DNA from 2 places in the Faecalibacterium sp. 7 genome. Region 1 is predicted to be linked to the other one. Evidence: a T-box and tRNA genes for the amino acid it is inferred to sense, from the RefSeq annotation. Region 1 holds a T-box; the other holds one or more tRNA genes.

Region 1 (10,353 bases):
GGATTGTATAAAATTTTTTGAAAGTAAAGTTTTATTGTTGGTGCAAACATACAAATGCTGAAAAGGTTTGCTTTTGCTTGGGTTTGTGTTAATTATATAAAGTTTTGATGGAAAAGTAAAGACTTAATTTAAAGCAAAACCGGAAAAATCTGTTTGACAAGAAAACAAAAAGGGGTATAATACATCATGCAAGGCGGCGCGATGCACAATGTGCCTGCCGATTGGATTTGAGATTCACTACTTTATATACTTTCCCACCCCTCTATACACAAAAACCCGCTGCCAGGCGGGTTTTTGTGTTTGCTGGGGATTTTTCTTTTTGAAAAAAGCAGTGGCAGACAATGTACTCGACCCATAGAGCAGCTGCTTTCGGCTGCGACCCCATCCGTGAAAATGCAAGCCCGGAAAGTCTGCAGACTTTCCGGGCTTGCTCTATCTCAAAATATGATTCCGCTGACGATAGCCGGAGCACAGAGGAGGCGATTTAAATCGTGTACGCCTATCAGACCAGATACCCTTCAAAGCAGTGCAGGTCCTCGGTCTTGACGATGCCCTCCAGATACAGCCCGTCCTCCCGGTATTCTTCCACCTGCACGCTGCCCCGCTCCCGCATGGGGGCGGCAAGGCCCAGCTTATCGTAGGGCAGCAGCACCCGCAGGGTGTGCACCCGGTCGCTGAGCACCTCGTCCAGCTTTGCCAGCAGGGTGTCCAGACCATAGCCGGTCTTGGCGCTGGTGAGCAGGATGTCCGGGTCAAAGCTCATGGCACCCGGCTTGTCGCATTTGTTGTAGACGGTCAGGCGGGGGATGTCCGCACAGTCCAGCCCGTCCAGAACCTCGTCGGTGACGGCCAGCTGCTCTTCCCGCTGCTCATCGCCTGCGTCTGCCACCCGGATGATGACGTCCGACCATGCGGCTTCTTCCAGCGTGGACTTGAAGGCCTCCACCAGATTGTGGGGCAGGCGGGACACAAAGCCCACCGTATCCACCAGCAGCACGGCCATGCCGCTGGGCAGCACCAGCTTGCGGCTGGTGGGGTCCAGTGTGGCGAACAGCATGTCCGCTTCGGCTACGCTGGGGCCGCACAGAGCATTCATCAGGCTGGATTTGCCCACGTTGGTATAGCCTACAAGGCTGACCACCGGCATACCGGTCTTGGCACGGGCCTTGCGGCTCTCGCCCCGGCGCTTTTCCATTTCGGCCAGCTTTTCAGCCAGCGCATCGATGCGGGCGTGCACATGGCGGCGGTCCAGTTCCAGCTTGGTCTCACCGGCACCACGGCGGGCACCGCCGCCGCCACCACCACCGCCGCCCTGACGGCTCAGCGCCTCGCCCATGCCCTGCAGACGGGGCAGACGGTAGCGCAGAAGGGCCAGCTCGGTCTGCAGCTTGCCCTCGTTAGTGACGGCGCGGCTGCGGAAAATTTCCAGAATGAGCATGGTGCGGTCGATCACTTCCAGCCCGCCCAGCGCATTGGAGATGTTGCGGATCTGGCTGCCGGTCAGTTCGCCGTCAAATACGGCGCATTCCGCGCCCAGACTTTCGGCGGCAAGGCTGGCTTCCTCCAGTTTGCCGCTGCCCAGCACGATGCCGGTCTCCGGGGTCTGGCGCTTCTGGGTCACCTGCGCCACGGCTTCCATGTGGTTAGCCTCACACAGGGCAGAAAGCTCTGCCAGACTGCGCTCACAATCCCACAGGCCCTGATCCAGCGCCAGCAGAATGACCTTCGTCGGGGGTGTTTCCACTAAGATATCGTAAAGTTCGCTCACGGTAAGTCCTTTCTTTTAGGTGATATGGTTCGCCCTCCCACTCTGGGAGAGGTGACAGCGCATCAGCGATGACGGAGGTGGCAAGGTCGTTAGTCAATTTTGTTATATCGTTCCCTTGTTAACAGATAGCACCGGCATTCCACCGGTGTGCCGTCAAACTTGTGATCAACGGTGTCGTGGTGGTACACAAAACCGGCTTTTTCCATCACCCGGCCGCTGGCGGGGTTTGCCTTGGCATGGCAGCAGGTCAGCCAGTCCCCGTCAGTATGGCTGAACCAGTACGCGGTCACAGCCTTCAGCGCTTCGGTGGCAAAACCTCTGTTCCACCAGCTCCGTCCGATGCAGTAGCCTGCTTCCCAGATGCCGCCCGAGAGGTCCAGCTCCGGCCAGAATGCTTTTTGACCGGCATCTCCCAACGCGGCGTTGAAGATGCCGATGCTGCCGAACACCTGTCCGGAGGCCTTTTCCACAATGGCCCACTGGTAGTAGTCCGGGTTCGGGTAGAGCGTGGCCCATGCCGCCAGCAGGCCCAGCGTTTCCAGAGCGTTTTTGTGGGGCTCCCACCGCAGAAAACGGGTCACCTGCGGGTCGGACGCCCAGTTTGCGTACATCATGCCGGCATCCTCCGGCAGCAGGCGGCGCAGAAAAAGCCGGTCAGTCTCAAGCTCCTGCGTTCCGGCGTGGCGCATGGCACACACCTCCCTATTTTATAAAGTATGCATAGGATAGCACAAATTTGGCGTTCCTGCAAGCGCCGCCGCGAAAAAACGCTTGACCAGACTGCTTTTGTGCATTAAACTAAAAGCCAAGTGTTTTTGTGGGAAAAGGAGAACGCTCCATGAGTGATGTGCGTGAGATCTTGAAAAAGCGTCCGCTGCTGTTCGATGGCGGCATGGGCACCTATTATAAAGCAAAGCCCGGGCAGGAGTGTGAGCAGGCGAACCTGCTGGACCCGGAAGGAGTTCTGGCCGTGCATGGTGCGTATCTGGAAGCAGGCGCCGATGCCATCAAGACCAACACCTTTGGTCTGCCGCGGATGGCGGCGGCGGGAAATCCGTTGTGGGAGGCCCTGACAGACGAGGGATGGAGGCTGGCCGCACAGGCCGCTGCAAAGACCGGCGCTGCCGTGTTTGCCGATCTTGGTCCGGCCCCGGATACGGAATCGCTCCCGGCGGCACAGATCTATACGGCCCTTGCCGAGCGGTTTGCCGCATTGGGTGCAAAGAACTTTTTGTTTGAGACGCTGAGCAGCGACGCCGGTGTGGCCGAAGCCGCGAAGCAGATCAAAGAAGCAGTGCCGGACGCCTTTGTGCTGGTGTCTTTTGCGGTGCTGCCGGACGGTTACACCCGTGAGGGACGGCACTGCACCCAGCTGGTGCGCAGCATGACCGCCTGCGGTGCAGTGGATGCCGTGGGCCTGAACTGTGTTTCTGCTCCCGGTGCCATGCGCACACTGGTGCAGCAGCTGGGCAGAACAGAGCTGCCCCTGTCTGTCATGCCCAATGCGGGCTACCCGGTGGTCACCCGCACCCGGGTACAGTATCAGGGCAGGCCGGAATATTTTGCCCGGGAGCTGGTCGGCCTTGCTGCCGAGGGTGTGCGCATTCTGGGCGGCTGCTGCGGCACTACGCCCGCCCACATTGCGGCCCTGCGCACGGCGCTGGATGCGCTGCCGGAGCAGCTGCCGGAGGCAGCGGCAGCGCCGGTACCCGCTGCCGTAAAGCCGAAAGTGGAAACGGACGATGCCTTTCTGCGCAAGCTGAACGCGGGCAAAAAGGTGATTGCCATTGAGCTGGACTCCCCCAAGGACGCCGACCTGACGGACTATCTGGAGGGGGCCCGCCGCCTGCAGGCTGCCGGAGCCGATCTTTTGACCATTGCAGACTGCCCCATTGCCCGGGCACGGATGGATTCCTCGCTGGTGGCCTGCCGGGTGCACCGGGAGCTGGGGCTGAACGTGCTGCCCCACATGACCTGCCGCGACCGCAACCTGAACGCCACCAAGGCCCTGCTGCTGGGCCTGTATGCCGAGGGCGTGCGGGAGGTGCTGGCCATCACCGGCGACCCCATCCCCACCGCAGAGCGGGACGAGGTGAAGAACGTGTACCAGTTCAACTCCCGCAAGCTGGCGCAGTACATCGTCTCGCTGGCAGGCGAGGGTCGGGAAATGCCCTCGCCCCTCACCGTGTTCGGTGCGCTGAACCTGAACGCCCGCAACTTTGATGTGGAGCTGCGCCGTGCACAGGAAAAGCTGGAGAATGGCATGAGCGGCTTCCTCACCCAGCCGGTGCTCTCGGCACAGGCGGTGGAAAACCTGAAAAAGACCCGGGAAGCGCTGGGCAGCAGGGCAAAGATCCTGGCGGGTATCATGCCGGTGGTGAGCCAGCGCAACGCCATCTTTATGGAGAACGAGGTCAACGGCATCCATGTGGACGCTGAGATCATCGAGCGCTTTGCCGGGCTGGACCGTGCGCAGGGCGAAGAGCTGGGACTGGAAGTCTCGGTAAAGGCTGCACAGGCCGCAGCGCCCTATGCAGATGGCTTCTACCTGATGACCCCCTTCAACCGCATCGCCCTGATGGAACGGCTCATTGCCCGGCTGAAAGAGGAAGGAATTGCAGATTAAAATGGCCGACGCGTTCGCTCTGGGACGGGTTGTGGCTCCCAGCGTATGCTACGGCCCTTGAGCGGGCCTTGCATTCTGCTGGCCACGGCCCCAACAACTCCTCTCTGTTTCTGCCACAGGCAGCGGTCGTCGTCGTTGCATCTTCAGCGGAAAAATATTTTTTATATTTGCGTTTGTCGTGGCCTGCGGGCCACTCCAAACGCGTTTTCACGAATAAGGCCCAAACCGCAAGAGGCAGCAGGATAAATTCTTTTGAAGAAAAAGTAATTGACAAATCGCACAAAAAACGCTATATTCTTTTTATAAATGCGTTGAAGAAGAGTGCGCACTGCATTTGCCGTTCAGAGAGCCGGAGAATGCTGCGAATCCGGTACGGTCGGGCGGTGTGCTGTCACTTTGGAGCAGGAGCGGTGAGCTGAAGAGCAAGCCGCTCTCGGAGCTGTCCCACGTTACCGGGGCATCAAGGGGCGCAGGATGTTCTGCGCAATTTGGGTGGTACCGCGGTTATTACAGCCGTCCCATGGAACGTTCCGTGGGACGGCTTTTTTTCGTCCCACTTCATCATTTTTTACTGGGAGGACCCTATGAAAGAACTTGCAAAACAGTACGATCCCAGCCAGGTGGAAGACCGCATCTACCAGTTCTGGCTGGACGGCGGCTACTTCCACACGAAGGCAGACCCCGACAAGAAACCCTACACCATCGTCATGCCGCCCCCGAACGTCACCGGTCAGCTGCACATGGGCCATGCGGTGGATAACACCATGCAGGACATCCTCATCCGCACCAAGCGGATGCAGGGCTATGCCGCCCTGTGGGTGCCCGGTACCGACCACGCCTCGATTGCCACCGAGGCCAAGGTGGTGGAGGCCATGCGTGCCGAGGGCCTGACCAAGGAGATGGTGGGCCGCGATGGTTTTCTGGACCGTGCATGGGCATGGAAGACCAAGTTCGGCAACCGCATCGTCAGCCAGCTGAAGAAGCTGGGCAGCAGCTGCGACTGGGAGCGCGAGCGCTTTACCATGGACGAGGGCTGCTCTGAAGCCGTCAAGGAAGTGTTCGTGCGCCTGTACGACAAGGGCCTGATCTACCGCGGCAACCGCATGGTCAACTGGTGCCCCCACTGCAACACTTCCATTTCTGACGCCGAGGTGGAGTACGAGGAGAAGGACGGCAGCTTCTGGCACCTGCTGTATCCGGTCAAGGAGACCGGCGAGATGCTGGAGCTGGCTACCACCCGTCCCGAGACCATGCTGGGCGATACCGCTGTTGCCATCAACGGTGACGACCCCCGCTATGCCCATCTGCACGGCTGCCATGTGGTGCTGCCCCTGCTGAACAAGGAGATCCCCATTGTCTGCGATGAGCACGCCGACATGACCAAGGGCACCGGTGTGGTCAAGATCGCCCCCGCCCACGACCCCAACGACTTTGAGGTGGGCCTGCGCCACAACCTGCCCATCGTGCGTGTGTTCACCTATGACGGTCACATGACCGGCGCTGCCGACAAGGCTGCTGCCGATGCTCTGTTCGCCGCCGGCAAGAACACCATCAACGAGCCTGAGGTGCTGGACTGCGGCAAGTACGCCGGCATGACCACCCTCGAGGCCCGCAAGGCCATTCTGGCCGATCTGGAAGCAGGCGGCTTCCTGAAGGAGATCGAGCCCCTCAAGCACGAGGTGGGCACCTGCTACCGCTGCCACTCCACCATCGAGCCCATGGTGTCCAAGCAGTGGTTCGTCAAGATGGAGCCGCTGGCAAAGCCCGCCATCGAGAGCGTGGAGAAGGGCGAGATCAAGTTCGTGCCCGAGCGCTTCACCAAGAACTATATGAACTGGATGAAGAACACCCGCGACTGGTGCATCAGCCGTCAGCTGTGGTGGGGCCATCAGATCCCGGCATGGTACTGCGACAACTGCGGCGAGACCGTGGTGGCAAAGTCTGCTCCCTGTGCCTGCCCCAAGTGCGGCAGCGCAAAGCTGACCCAGGACCCCGATACGCTGGATACCTGGTTCTCCTCCGCTCTGTGGCCCTTCAGCACGCTGGGCTGGCCCAATGAGGAGAGCGAAGACCTCAAGTATTTCTACCCCACCAACACCCTCGTCACCGGCTACGACATCATCGGCTTCTGGGTCAGCCGCATGATCTTCTCCGGTCTGGCCTACACCGGCAAGGCACCCTTCAGCACTGTCTGCATCCACGGCATCGTGCGCGACAGTCAGGGCCGCAAGATGTCCAAGAGCCTTGGCAACGGCATCGACCCGCTGGAGGTCATTGCCCAGTACGGCGCAGACGCCCTGCGCTTTATGCTGGTGGACGGCTCCACCCCGGGCAACGACATGCGCTATATCGAAAAGAAGGTGGAGGCTGCCCGCAACTTTGCCAATAAGCTGTGGAACGCTACCCGCTTTGTGCTGATGAACCTGCCCGAGGACTTTGAGCCGGGCCTGCCCAGCGAGGAGATGCTGGACATGAGCGACAAGTGGGTGCTCACCAAGCTGAATCAGGTGGCCGGTGCCATGACCGACAACCTCGACCACTACGAGATGGGTCTGGCCGCTGCCAAGATCAACAGCTTCATCTGGGACGTCTACTGCGACTGGTTCATTGAGATCGCAAAGCCCCGCCTGAATTCCGGCGACGCACAGCAGGCCGACACTGCCCGCCGCGTGCTGGTGTATGTGCTGGATAAGGCCCTCAAGCTGCTGCATCCCTTCATGCCCTTCATCACCGAGGAGCTGTATCAGGCGCTGCCCGGCTCTGCCGAGACCATCATGACCCAGAGCTGGCCCACCTTCGATGAAGCTCACAACTGGGCTGACGAAGAGGAAGCCTTTGAAAAGGTCATGGACTACATCAAGGCCGTGCGTACCATGCGCACCGAGATGAATGTCCACCCCGCCAAAAAGACCAGCATGATCATCGAGACTGCCGATGCAGCACCCTTCCAGAAGGCACAGGTCTATCTGGCAAAGTTCGCCTTTGCCACCGACGTGACCTTTACCGAGAAGTATGAGGGCAGCACCGACGGCATGGTGCAGGTGTCCACCCACGCTGCACGCGGCTTCATCCCCATGATGGAGCTCATCGACCGCGACAAGGAGCTGGCACGTCTGAACAAGGAAAAGGCCAAGGCCGAAAAGGAAATGGCCATGTTCGCAAATCAGCTGGACAACCCCAAGTTTGTGGAGCGCGCTCCGGCGGCACTGGTGGAGGAGATCCGCAATAAATACGCCAAGAGTCAGGACAAGCTCGCCAACATTGAACAGAGCATCAAGGCTCTGGGCTGATTTGAGCGGGGGTCGTCATAGCAGCGCACAGCGCGCTTTTCCGTGGGTCGCTGCAGGGCGGGTACTCTTTACTCTTGCCCTCCTTGGCTGCATCGTGTTCATCTTTTCCAATTCCATGAAGATCGGCGAGGTCTCTCAGGGCTCCAGCGGTCGGGTGCTTGCCCTGCTGCAGGGAGTGCTGCGCCGTCTGGGCCATCCGGCCCTTGCCCAGCGCCTGACGGATCACATCGTGCGCAAGCTGGCGCATTTCTGCGAGTATACGCTGGAAGGCTTCCTGCTCATGCTGTGCATGCAGGTGTACACCCGGAACTACATCTGGCACATCAGCGTGCCGCTGCTGGGCGGCGTGCTCACCGCACTGGCTGATGAGACCATCCAGATCTACTCGCCGGGCCGCAGCAGTCAGGTCACGGATGTGTGGCTGGACTCTGCCGGTGTGCTGGCAGGCATCCTTGCAGCGCTGGTGCTCATGGCGTTGTGCGGGCTGCTGTTTCATCATCGTAATAAGGAGTAACCAATGACCATCGAACAGGCAAATCAGTATTTTGCCGCCCTGCCGGACGGCTTTGCCTCTACCGAACAGCTGCGCACCGCGTTCACCGCGCCGGTGCAGAAGGTGCAGTTTGTGGGCGTGGCGGGCACGGCGGGCAAGACTGTGGTGGCCCGCCTGCTGGCGGCCATCCTGCACGCACAGGGCATCCATGCGGGCCTGTATCATGCGGGTTCCCGCCCGCTGTCGGAGCGTATCTGCATCGATGACGCTCCGGTGGACGAGGGCCTGCTGGCCTTGACGGCAGAAGCCTTTTCCGCCGCCGAGGCTCTGCCCCGGGACGCAGCAGAGCTGGCAGCAGCGGCCAACTGCTTTGGCGCAGCGGGCTGCACGCTGGCCGTGGTGGAGCTGCCGGATGCGGGCCTTGCCGAAGCGCTGCCCGGTATGCCGGTGTGCGCCGTCACCTCGGTCGGCCCGGACGGCGTGAGCCGCTCGGTGGAGCGCCTTGCCGCACTGGCGGCAGGCGTCATGCGCAAGGGCAGTATCTGCGTCACCGCGCCGGAGCAGCCTAAGGCAGTGCTGAGCGAGCTCATTGTAGCCGCAGGAAAGTGCGGCTGTGAGCTGGTGGTGCCGGACCCGGAGGATATCACCTTTCTGGAAGCGGAAAAGTTTGCCAGCAAGGTGGACTACGGCGGGTACACTGTGCCGCTGGCCTTTCTGGGCCGTCACGCGGCAGGCAACGCCGCTGTGGCTGTGGAGCTTTCGCTGGCGCTCTGCCGCAAGGACTTCGACATTACAGATGAAGCCATTCTGGAGGGTCTGGCGGCGGTGGAAAACCGCAGCAGCATCCGGGTGGTCTCGCAGCGCCCGCTGGTCATTCTGGATGCCTGCCGCACTCCGCAGCAGGCAGCAGCTCTGCTGCGGGTGCTCAACATGGCCAAGGTGCGCCATATGAGTGCCATCATCGGCCTGACCGAAGAAGAAGGCGCCGAAGCATTCTTCTCCGCGCTGGAGACCGGCCTGACCCCGGAGGAACAGAAGAAGGATAAGTCCACCATGCCCGGCATGAGCGAGAATCCCTTTGATAAGGTGTATCTCGTCACGCCGCAGGGCACGGATACTGCTCTTACCGAGCGTCTGACCGAGAAGGCAAAGTATCACTTTGATGCGGAGCTGTGTGCCACTCTGGCCGAAGCGGTCAGACTGGCGCATGCCAACACCCGCCGCGGACTGCTGGTCTGCGGCAGTGAGGCTGCCGCACTGGAAGCTGCCGAACTGCTGGCAAACAGCTGAGCCGACACGCTTCCCTAAAAAATAAACGAAAGATCCCGTACACTGGAACTATGTGTACGGGATCTTTTATTTTGCAAAGGAGATGGACAAACCATGGCAACGGTAAGCTTCAGCCCGGCGGGCGAAGTGCTTTACGCCTATCTTGCAGGCGAGATCGACCACGATGCAGCGCAGAGCCTGCGCATCCAGCTGGATGATGCACTGGTCAGCCGTACCCCGCAGACCATGATCCTGGACTTTGGCGGGGTGGGATTTATGGATTCATCCGGCGTGGGGCTGATCCTGGGCCGTCAGCGCATTGCCCGCACGCTGGGCACGGCCCTGCGGGTGCAGCACACGCCGTCCCAGATGGCAAAGGTGCTGCAGCTGGCCCGCATCCCCTGTACGGACACAGAACAGAAGGAGGAATGACTCTATGAAAGCGGAAAATACGACAAAGCTCCAGTTCGACTCCCTCAGCGTGAACGAAAGCTACGCCCGGGGCGCTGCGGCAGCCTTTCTTGCCCGATACGACCCCACCGTGCCGCAGCTGGCCGACATCAAAACGGCAGTGTCCGAAGCGGTGACCAACTGCATCGTCCATGCCTACCCGGATCACATCGGGCCGGTGGTCATGAGCATCGCGGTCTATCCCGGCCGGGAGGTGCATATCACGGTGTCGGACAAGGGAGTGGGCATCCCGGATATCCCGCAGGCCATGGAACCGCTGTTCACCACCGGCAACCCGGAGGAACGCTCCGGGCTGGGCTTTGCGGTGATGCAGAGCTTTATGGATAAGGTCAAGGTGACATCCAGACCCGGCAAAGGAACAAAGGTGCTGCTCATCAAGCGTCTGGCCCAGCGGGAATGATACATAAACAGGAAAGGCGGGCAGAAGCATGGTATC
Region 2 (10,353 bases), 820 kb from region 1:
GGTCACGCCGGGGCAGTGGCAGCCCTGGATCATTGCCGCGCTGGACCTTGCGCGCGCAAAGGGTCTGCACCTGCCTATCCTGTGCAATACCGGCGGTTACGAGACGGTGGAGAGCGTAGAAGCCTGGCGCGGGTACATCGACATCTGGCTGGCCGATCTGAAATATGTATCCTCTGCCCTGTCGGCAGAGCTTTCCTCTGCGCCGGACTACTTTGCACAGGCAAAGCCCGCCATTGAAGCCATGATGGCACAGGCCGGACACCCGGCGTTCGATGCAGAGGGCATCCTGCAAAAGGGGGTCATTCTGCGGCATCTCGCCCTGCCCGGCCACATCGATGACAGCTTTGCTGTTCTGGATCAGATGGCCGCGTGGAACGATGCCGACCCGGGGTGCTTCATTCCCAGTGTCATGAGCCAGTATACCCCTTTCTATAAGGCCGCAGAGCACGGCATCGGACGGCGCATCACTACCTACGAGTACCGCCGGGCGGTGAACTACGCCATGGACAAGGGGCTTGCGCAGGGATACATGCAGCAGAAGAGCAGCGCAAAGGAAGAGTATACGCCTTCGTTCGATCTGACCGGCGTGTAAAAACGATTCAGAATCGCCCCCGCTTCACTCTGGCTTTCATCAGTGGAAAATATATTTTTCGCGTTTGGAGTGCTCCATACACATTTTCACGGCATGGGGACGTAACGATAAGCGGCATTTACATGGGCCGGTAGGGCAGGCGATGGGATGGCTCGCTTCGTGTCTGAGGAGAAAGTTCCCGCAGGCTGGCCGTCAGCACACTTTTCGTCAAATCTTCCAAAAATCAGCAATTATTTTTTCTTGCATTTCCGTGGAAGCGCTTGCAATCCCTCTTGTGTCGGATTATAATGGATACAACGATGTGTTAACAGGGCTCTGATGAGCTGTAAATATCAGGAGGAGCGTTATGGAACATTTCAACCCAATCCTTGGCAACGATACCCCCGGCCAGAAATTCATCACCTGCGGCGAGATCATGCTGCGCCTGACCCCGCCGAACTACGAGAAGATCCGTATGGCATCCAGCTTTGAGGCCAGCTACGGTGGCAGCGAGGCCAACATTGCACTGGCACTGGCTAACCTTGGTGTGGACAGCACCTTCTTCAGCGTGGTGCCCAACAACAGCCTTGGCAAGAGCGCCGTGCGCTGGCTGCGTTCCAATGATGTGCACTGCACCCCCATGATCCTTACCGAGCCGAACGAGACACAGTCCAACCGTCTGGGTACCTATTATCTGGAGACCGGCTACGGCATCCGCCCGTCCAAGGTCATCTACGACCGCAAGCACAGTGCCATCACCGAGTACGATTTCTCGCAGGTCGATCTGGACGCTCTGCTGGAGGGCTTTGACTGGCTGCACCTGAGCGGCATCACCCCGGCTCTGGCTCCCAACTGCCGCACCCTGATCCTGGACATGCTCAAGGTCGCCAAGAAAAAGGGCCTGACCGTCAGCTTCGACGGCAATTTCCGTTCCACCCTGTGGAGCTGGGAAGAAGCCCGCGACTTCTGCACCGAATGCCTGCCCTATGTGGATGTTCTGCTGGGCATTGAGCCCTATCACCTGTGGAAGGACGAGAACGACCACAGCAAGGGCGACTGGAAGGACGGCGTACCCCTGCAGCCCAGCTATGAGCAGCAGGACGAGATCTTCCAGCATTTCATCGAGCGTTATCCCAACCTGAAGTGTATCGGCCGCCATGTGCGCTACGCCCACAGCGGCAGCGAGAACAGCCTGAAGGCCTTTATGTGGTACGATGGCCACACCTTTGAGAGCAAGCTGTTCACCTTTAATATTCTGGACCGCGTGGGCGGCGGCGATGCTTTCGCCAGCGGCCTGATCTACGCCATGCTGCACGATTACAAGGCTATGGACATGATCAACTTTGCGGTGGCAAGCAGCGCCATCAAGCACACCATCCACGGCGATGCCAACATTACCGACGATGTGAGCACCATCCGCAACCTGATGAACATGAATTACGATATCAAGCGGTAATCTGTATTTTGCTGTTCCCTGCCCCTTTGCTGCAAAGCAGCTTTCGGTGAAGATACTGCACAAAACCCGGAACCTGTTCCGAGCCAAGCGGCTCAAGAAGGTTCCGGGTTTCTGTTTTTGTGCTATTTGCTTTTTTAGCGCTTCTTTTTCAGGTAATACCCACTGCCGCCAGCGCGTCTGCGCCGAGAAAGCGGCCTACCACCCATATATCCGCAATGTTATACATCTGCTGCAGCAGATTACCCAGCATCAGCGGCAGGGCAAACAGCAAAATGCTGCTGGTGATGAGACCTTTTGTCAGACTACGCTGCATTGTTCCCGACTCTCTTTTTTATAACGCTGTCTCAGCCGGTGCACCGGCTCTGCCGCCGTCCCGCCTTGAAAGAGACTGCTCTCTTCCTGCAAACTTCTGGCGGTACTCTCTGGGCGTGCAGTGCTTGATCTCCCGGAAGGTCTTTGTAAAGTAGCTGGTATCCGAAAAGCCGCATTCGGCACCGATCTCGCCGATCTTCATACTGGTGGAAAGCAGCAGCTCGGCTGCCTTTTCAATGCGGTACTGCTTGACATACTGGATGGGTGTGATCCCCAGCAGCTGCCGGAAGCTGCGCAGGCAGGCGCTCTCGCTCAGGGCCACGCAGTCGGAAATGCGCTCCACGTCCAGCTCCTCTGCGTAGTGCTCCTCCACAAAGCGCAGCATCTGCTTCATACGCCGGGCCGCGATCTGCTCCTGCTGAGAGACCTTTGTTTTTCCACCCTCGCACTGCATTCCCAGCAGATGCACCGCCGCCGAAAGATGGTACCGTGCCTGATTCTCATAGTCAAAGACCTCTTGGGCCACTGCGTCCCAGACTTCCCGCAAATGGCAGAGCACGGCCTTCTGCCCGTCGTCTGCCTCGTCCAGCAGAAAGAAGGCCGGTGCTCCCGGCTGAAGCAGCGGGTGCACAAGCTTTTGCCAGAAGATGGTGTCCATGCCGCCGATCAGGCGCGGATGGAATACCCCGGAATGCAGCAAAGCATCCCCGGTCTCCGCCTGCTCCACCGCATGGAACACTCCGGAATTGACAAACACGCCCTGCCCGGTCTGCAGATTCAGCCGGACTTTGCTCACGTCCACCGCCAGCGGGCCTTTTACGGCAAGGATGTATTCAAACTCTTCATGCCAATGCCATGCTACCGAGTAGCTTTTGATGTTCTCTTCATAGCAGGCAATGGGAAACAGTGCGCTGCCGTGCTGCACCAGCTCCCGGCCCTCGCCATCCGCCACAACATCCGGCAGGCAGTTGAAACCGCCCGCTGCTGCACAGCTGGTCTGAAATGCCACGATCCGCCATCTCCTTTCCGTCAAGGTCACACATCTGCATCCGCGCCGGTTTTGTTGTATCAATCGGGCGTTTTTATCCTAACATCTCGCTCTGATGTGTGATATTATTACATCAGTAAAGCACAAGATGCATTGCAAGTATAACATGCTTCCCGGAGGAACTCAAGGTTTATGGTACAGCTTCTGCTTCCGATCATTTACATCTCGTTCATCAGTCTGGGCCTGCCGGATTCCCTATTGGGGTCGGCGTGGCCTTCCATGTATCCGGCGCTCGGTGTGCCGGTGTCCTATGCGGGGCTGATCTCCATGATCATCTCCTTCGGCACCATCGTTTCCAGCCTGAACAGCGACCGGCTCACCCGTGCGCTGGGCACTGGAAAAGTGACCGCCCTCAGTGTGGGCATGACAGCTGCCGCGCTGTTCGGCTTTTCGGTCTCCACACAGTTCTGGATGCTCTGCCTGTGGGCCGTGCCCTACGGGCTGGGCGCAGGCAGCGTGGACGCGGCCCTGAACAACTATGTTGCCTTACATTATAAAAGCCGCCATATGAGCTGGCTGCACTGCATGTGGGGCATCGGCACCATGATCAGCCCCATGGTCATGGGCCGGGTGCTGGCAGGCGGCGGACCGTGGACATCCGGATACCGGTGCATCGCCCTGTTCCAGATCCTGCTGAGTGCAGTGCTCTTTTTCAGCTTGCCGCTATGGCAGGGCCGTACTGCAGGCACCGACGCCGAAGCTGCCTCGCCGCAGGTGTTGAGCCTTGGGCAGGTATTCCGTCTGCCGGGTGCCAGAGAGGTGATGCTGTGCTTCTTCTGCTACTGTGCATTGGAGACCACAGCAGGTCTGTGGGCCAGCAGCTACCTCACGCTGACGAAAGGCGTCGCCCCCGACACTGCCGCCAGCTTTGCCAGCCTGTTCTACATCGGCATCACCGCCGGGCGCGCCGCCTGCGGCTTTTTGACCCTTAAATTCAACGATACGCAGATGATCCGCATGGGTCAGTGCATTCTGGCCGCAGGCGTGCTGGCCCTGCTGCTGCCCGGGCCGCAGGTGCTTGCCCTGTGCGGTCTTGTTCTGGTGGGGCTGGGCTGTGCGCCCATCTATCCCAGCATCATCCACTCCACGCCGGAGCACTTCGGTGCAGACAGATCGCAGGCGGTCATTGGCATCCAGATGGCAAGCGCCTATGTGGGCAATCTGGCCATGCCGCCGCTGTTCGGGCTGATGGCAAACAATATCACTCCTGCACTGTTCCCATTTTATCTGCTGGCACTGCTGGTGTTCATGGTGTTCATGCACGAACAGCTGGTGCGCAAAACAAGCCGCTGCTAATTCTGCCATTCTCCCATTTTATATACAGCAAAAGGCTCCCTGTCCGGTCTCGGGCGGGGAGCCTGCTGTTTTAAGAGAAGTTATTTACAGGATGCACCGGCTGATGGCATTGGCGACCGCAAACAGTTCCTGCTGGCCGATAAAGCCGAACTTTGCCTCGTGTGCGTCCGCAAAGCAGACCGTCAGCTGCGATGCCTGCACCGGGTCGCCAAAGCCTGCCGTCTGGATCCCAAAGTGCAGCACTTTGCGGTACGGCAGCACAAAGATCTGCTGCCGGGTACCGGTGACGCCCTGCATATCCACCATGATGATGCGGTGGGTGGTAAAGATCACCTGATCGCGCACCGTCTTATAGGCGCCCACGATGCTCTCGCCGTCCAGAAGCAGTGCACGGGCATTTTTGCAGATATCCTTTTCCTGAAGGCGGATGAGGTTTTCCATTGGTTTATCACGGAATTCCATGGTTTTTGTCTCCTTTCCTGGGTAGTTTTCTACTCTTATTGTAGCATTCCCGCCTGCAGTTTACAAGATGCGGTCTCGCCTTTTGCGTCATGCTGTGCTATACTGTATGCAAAAAAAGATTTTGTACGAAATGAGGTTTTGTACCCGTGGAGATCATTATTCATCAGGCTATCCTGCATGTGCTGGACACCACCATGGACGCCCCTGTGCTGAGCGGCGGCGGCATGGAAATGACCGCTGAAAAGACTGCTTACTTCCAGTATCACATCGAGAAGCTACTTGCCAGCGACGATATCCGCCAGTGCCGCCCGCTGCCGGATTCCGCCTTTAAAAATGAACTGGAACACAATCACGATTTTGTGGACCTCTCCTGCCGCATTGCCGGGGTGCTGTTCGACTATATGCATGCCCACACCACTATCCCGGGGGCAGACCTTGCGGTGGTGGATTTTACCCGCGATGGCGAGCCGTGGCTGGGCATCCTGAAGCTGAACTACAAAAACGGCTACACCCACTACACCGAGACCGTAGAAGGTGCCCCGGTGAACTCCATCATACAGCAGCGGGCCTGTCTGCCCAGCCAGAGCGGCAAAGTAGAGGAAGGCGCACTCGTGAACCTCACCGATTACTCCATGAAGCTGCTGGAAAAGAAATTCGACATCGACGGGCACAAGGATTTTTATCTTTCCACCGTGGTGTTCCAATACACCACCGCTCAGCCGGAGAAAAAGAAGCTGCAGGCCATTCAGGAAGCCGCTGTTCAGGCCGTGCAGGAAAACTACGCGGATCAGCCCCACGTAGAGGCTCAGGTCGCGATGCTGATCGCAAATCAGGCCGCTGACAACGACAATCAGGTGTCCATCCAGCAGGTGCGCCAGCAGCTGGAGGAGGAATATCCCCTTGCCGCCGTACCCTTTGACGACTACGTAGAAAAGAGCGATGTGCTGGAAGCGCCTGAGCAACCCGTGACCGTGACCCCTGCGCGCATCCGTCGCATGGAGAGCCGCAGCATCCACACCGCCAACGGCATTGAGGTGAAGATCCCCACCGAGCTGCTGAACTCGGAAAATGAAGTAGAGTTTCTGCACAGCGACGACGGCAGCATTTCGCTGCTCATCAAAAATGTGATCCTGTAAGAAACGATTTAAAATTGTCTCCGCACACAGGGTGTGCTCCGACAATATCAGCGGAATAATTATTTCTATATTTGCAAAGCCGGAAAATCTGCGGATTTTCCGGCTTTGCTTTTTCACAGGAAGGAAATGCAATGGGAAGCAACAGAAAAGCCATCATCTTTGCATTGTTGCATTGATGATGGCTTCGTGTTGGAGCGGCCGACGAGGCTCGAACTCGCTACCTCCACCTTGGCAAGGTGGCGCTCTACCAGATGAGCTACGGCCGCATATGGTGCCTCCGATCGGAATCGAACCAATGACACGGGGATTTTCAGTCCCCTGCTCTACCGACTGAGCTACAGAGGCATAAGCGGTGCAATTATCCCTGCACCCTCCCACTCGTATTTCAAGCGGGGCCCCCGCAAAAATTTGCGAAGCAAAATTTTGTGGGGAAGAGGAGGAATTTCAGAGTTTGTTACGGCGGTCTTACTTGTAAGACTGCCAGACAAACGACTGACATTCCGACGAAGCGACCCGGATCGGGCTCGAACCGACGACCCCCAGCGTGACAGGCTGGTGCTCTAACCAACTGAGCTACCGGGCCACATGGTGGAAGTTAACGGGCTCGAACCGCTGACCCTCTGCTTGTAAGGCAGATGCTCTCCCAGCTGAGCTAAACTTCCACAAATGGAGCGGCCGACGAGGCTCGAACTCGCTACCTCCACCTTGGCAAGGTGGCGCTCTACCAGATGAGCTACGGCCGCACATTCCATGTGTTCGTGCCGGTTGTTTACCGGCGACGCTGATTATTATACCGTACCGCCCGGCAATTGTCAACCACAAATTTGCATTTTTTGCAAAAAATTTCAAAACAGGCCTGTCTGCGCACAAAAAGCCTTCTCTGCACTGGCTGACACCGCCGTTCATTCATGTTTGCCGCAACAGACACGAGGAAAATTTAGTTGCTTTCTCCTGTAGGAACCATTATAATAAGAATGTCATTTTGTCGCCTGCAAAAGCTGCGTCTGTTATGCCGCCGAGGGCATGCAGGCGCGTTTTCGTGCACAGAAATAGGAAATGCCAGCATAAAGGAGCAAACACGATGTATAAGATCACTGAAAAAGTCGCGCTGAACCCCACCGTGACAAAGATGGTCATTGAAGCCCCACTGATCGCCAAAAAGGCAAAGCCGGGCCAGTTTATCATTGTGCGCCCGTTTGAGGACAGCGAGCGCATCCCCCTGACCGTGGCCGGTTACGACCGTGAGAAGGGCACTGTGGACATCATTTTCCAGATCGTGGGCGGTACCACGATGGAGCTGAACAGCCTGAAGGTCGGCGAGAGCGTCCACGATTTCGTGGGCCCGCTGGGCCGTGCCACCGAGGTGGAGGGTCTGAAGAAGGTCTGTGTCGTGGGCGGCGGCGTAGGCTGCGCCATTGCCCTGCCCATTGCCCGTGAGCTGCACGAGCAGGGCTGTGTGGTGCACAGCGTGGTCGGCTTCCGCAATAAGGATCTGCTGATCCTGGAGGACGAGTTCCGGGCCTGCAGCGATGAGCTGCGCATTATGACCGACGATGGCAGCTACGGCACCAAGGGCGTTGTTACCGCCGCTCTGGACGAGCTGGTGGCTGCAGGCAATCAGTACGATCTGGTCATCACCATCGGCCCGCTGATCATGATGAAGTTCGTGGTCAAGACCTGCCAGAAGCATGGCCTGAAGAGCATCGTTTCCATGAATCCCATCATGATCGACGGCACCGGCATGTGCGGCGGCTGCCGCCTGACCGTGGGCGGCGAGACCAAGTTCGCCTGCGTGGACGGCCCCGATTTTGACGGCGATCTGGTGGATTTTGACGAAGCAATGGCCCGCGGCACCATGTACCGCCCGTTTGAGGCACACGCCCGTGAAGCGGCATGCAATCTGCTCAATCAGGAGGTAAAATAAGATGGCTTTCAATATGGACCCGAAGAAGTGCCCCATGCCCACCCAGGACCCCAATGTGCGCAACAAGAACTTCAAGGAAGTTGCTCTGGGCTACACCGAAGAAATGGCCGTGAACGAAGCAAAGCGCTGCGTGCACTGCAAGAACAAGCCCTGCCAGACCGGCTGCCCCGTGGGCATTGATATCCCTGAGTTCATCGGTCATGTGGCCGAGGGCGACTTTGAAGCCGCTTATCAGGTGATCAACCGCTCCTCTTCCCTGCCCGCCGTCTGCGGCCGTGTCTGCCCGCAGGAGAGCCAGTGCGAGGGCAAGTGCACCCGCGGCATCAAGAATGAGCCGGTGGGCATCGGCCGTCTGGAGCGCTTTGTTGCCGACTGGCACCGCGAGAATGTGCACACCGCCCCCATCGTGCCCGAATGGAACGGCCACAAGGTGGCCATCATCGGTGCAGGCCCTGCCGGCCTGACCGCCGCAGGCGATCTGGCAAAGCTGGGCTATAAGGTCACCGTTTACGAGGCCCTGCATGTGGCCGGCGGCGTGCTGATGTACGGCATCCCCGAGTTCCGTCTGCCCAAGGCCATCGTGCAGCAGGAGATCGACGGCCTGAAGAAGATGGGCGTTGATTTCGAGTGCAACATGGTCATTGGCAAGGTGCTGACCATCGACGAGCTGATGGGCGAGTACGGTTATGAGGCCGTGTTCGTAGGCTCCGGTGCCGGCCTGCCCCGCTTCATGGGCATCCCCGGCGAGAGCCTGAAGGGTGTCTACTCTGCCAACGAGTTCCTGACCCGCTCCAACCTGATGAAGGCTTATCTGCCCACCAGCAAGACCCCCATCCGCACCGGCAAGAAGGTCGCCGTTGTGGGCGGCGGCAACGTGGCCATGGACGCTGCCCGCAGCGCCCTGCGTCTGGGTGCCGAGACCGTGTACATTGTCTACCGCCGCGGCATGGCTGAGCTGCCCGCCCGTAAGGAAGAGGTGGAGCACGCCGAGGAAGAGGGCATCATCTTCAAGACCCTGTGCAACCCTGTGGAGATCCACGCCAATGACGAGGGCTTTGTCAAGTCCATCACCTGCATCGAGATGGAGCTGGGCGAGCCCGATGCTTCCGGCCGCCGCCGCCCCATTGAGAAGAAGGGCAGCGAGTTTGAGCTGGACGTGGACACGGTCATCATGAGTCTGGGCACCAGCCCCAACCCGCTCGATCCGCTCCACCACCCCGGGTCTGGAGACCAACAAGCACGGCTGCATCGTCACCGACGGCGACGACGGCAAGACCAGCCGTGACGGTGTGTACGCGGGTGGTGACGCCGTGACCGGCGCTGCCACCGTCATCAAGGCCATGGGCGCAGGCAAGGCTGCTGCAAAGGCCATTGACGAGTACATCCAGAGCAAATAAATTTCCAAGGTGGCTGCGAACGCAGTGAGCAGACGGATGAGGGGTAATTTAAGGTAAAATGCTGCTGTCCCGCGCCCTCATCAGTCACCTGCGGTGACAGCTTCCCCCGACCGGGGGAAGCCTTCCTTCGGAAAGCCGATTTCCATGTGTGAAGGTAGGCAGCGCCCACTGAATACCGGATATAAAAAATCCCCTGTGCCAGCGCACAGGGGATTTTTGCATCTTATTCTGCAGTCTCCGTTGTGAGCACCGGGTAGCCCGTCCGCACGCACCGCACGGCACAGCGGGCACGGCCGCCTGTGGTGCAGGTGAAGAGGGTCAGATCCCAGTTATCGGAATCTTCCGTCTTTTCGGTCATTTTTTCGATCTGGGTAGGCTGCAGATTCTCCACATAGGAGACCTCATAGCTCCACCGCATGCCGTCCATATCGGTAAAATAGACCTGTGCCCCTTCGGCCAGCCATTTGATGGGGCTGAAGTGCTTTGCATAGTTATGGGCGCAGACCACCATGTTGTCCGCGTAGGTGGAGCCGGAGTACCGGCCGGGCGCGATCTTCAGACCCGCATAGCTCCACTCGCTCATCACGGGCAGGTCGAGCCCAATGGAGGGGATGGACAGGTAGCCGATGTAGCTCCAGCCGTCCAGTTCCGTCTCGGTCATGGGCTGGGCAGGGTCCAGCTCCGGCTGCAGCACAACAGTCTCCGACTTTGCCTTTTCCTCAACCGTTGTGGTCAGGGTCTGTTCCAGCTC

Evidence for each region. A T-box is a leader RNA that pairs with one kind of tRNA and senses whether it is charged. The one in region 1 lies ahead of ACKXF7_RS00035 (valine--tRNA ligase), so its partner is inferred to be a tRNA-Val.
Region 2: it has a tRNA-Val gene. The T-box ahead of ACKXF7_RS00035 (valine--tRNA ligase) is inferred to sense a tRNA for this amino acid. The anticodon was not compared.

The regions. Positions count from the first base shown of each region.
Region 1 covers NZ_CP186911.1:2,330-12,682, reverse strand. The annotation lists gene hflX (GTPase HflX) at 503-1,768, opposite strand; gene ACKXF7_RS00045 (GNAT family N-acetyltransferase) at 1,858-2,457, opposite strand; gene ACKXF7_RS00040 (bifunctional homocysteine S-methyltransferase/methylenetetrahydrofolate reductase) at 2,607-4,394, shown strand; T-box leader at 4,697-4,918, shown strand; gene ACKXF7_RS00035 (valine--tRNA ligase) at 4,979-7,684, shown strand; gene ACKXF7_RS00030 (VanZ family protein) at 7,686-8,198, shown strand; gene ACKXF7_RS00025 (folylpolyglutamate synthase) at 8,202-9,467, shown strand; gene ACKXF7_RS00020 (STAS domain-containing protein) at 9,561-9,878, shown strand; gene spoIIAB (anti-sigma F factor) at 9,883-10,317, shown strand; gene ACKXF7_RS00010 (sigma-70 family RNA polymerase sigma factor) at 10,346-10,353, shown strand, end outside.
Region 2 covers NZ_CP186911.1:2,288,331-2,298,683, reverse strand. The annotation lists gene ACKXF7_RS11440 (4Fe-4S cluster-binding domain-containing protein) at 1-592, shown strand, start outside; gene ACKXF7_RS11435 (sugar kinase) at 939-2,027, shown strand; partial or broken gene ACKXF7_RS11430 (MATE family efflux transporter) at 2,185-2,340, opposite strand; gene ACKXF7_RS11425 (AraC family transcriptional regulator) at 2,359-3,348, opposite strand; gene ACKXF7_RS11420 (MFS transporter) at 3,520-4,683, shown strand; gene ACKXF7_RS11415 (PH domain-containing protein) at 4,768-5,145, opposite strand; gene ACKXF7_RS11410 (nucleoid-associated protein) at 5,292-6,281, shown strand; tRNA gene ACKXF7_RS11405 (tRNA-Gly) at 6,472-6,547, opposite strand; tRNA gene ACKXF7_RS11400 (tRNA-Phe) at 6,551-6,626, opposite strand; tRNA gene ACKXF7_RS11395 (tRNA-Asp) at 6,791-6,864, opposite strand; tRNA gene ACKXF7_RS11390 (tRNA-Val) at 6,868-6,943, opposite strand; tRNA gene ACKXF7_RS11385 (tRNA-Gly) at 6,949-7,024, opposite strand; gene ACKXF7_RS11380 (sulfide/dihydroorotate dehydrogenase-like FAD/NAD-binding protein) at 7,363-8,205, shown strand; partial or broken gene gltA (NADPH-dependent glutamate synthase) at 8,207-9,602, shown strand; gene ACKXF7_RS11370 (sortase) at 9,826-10,353, opposite strand, start outside.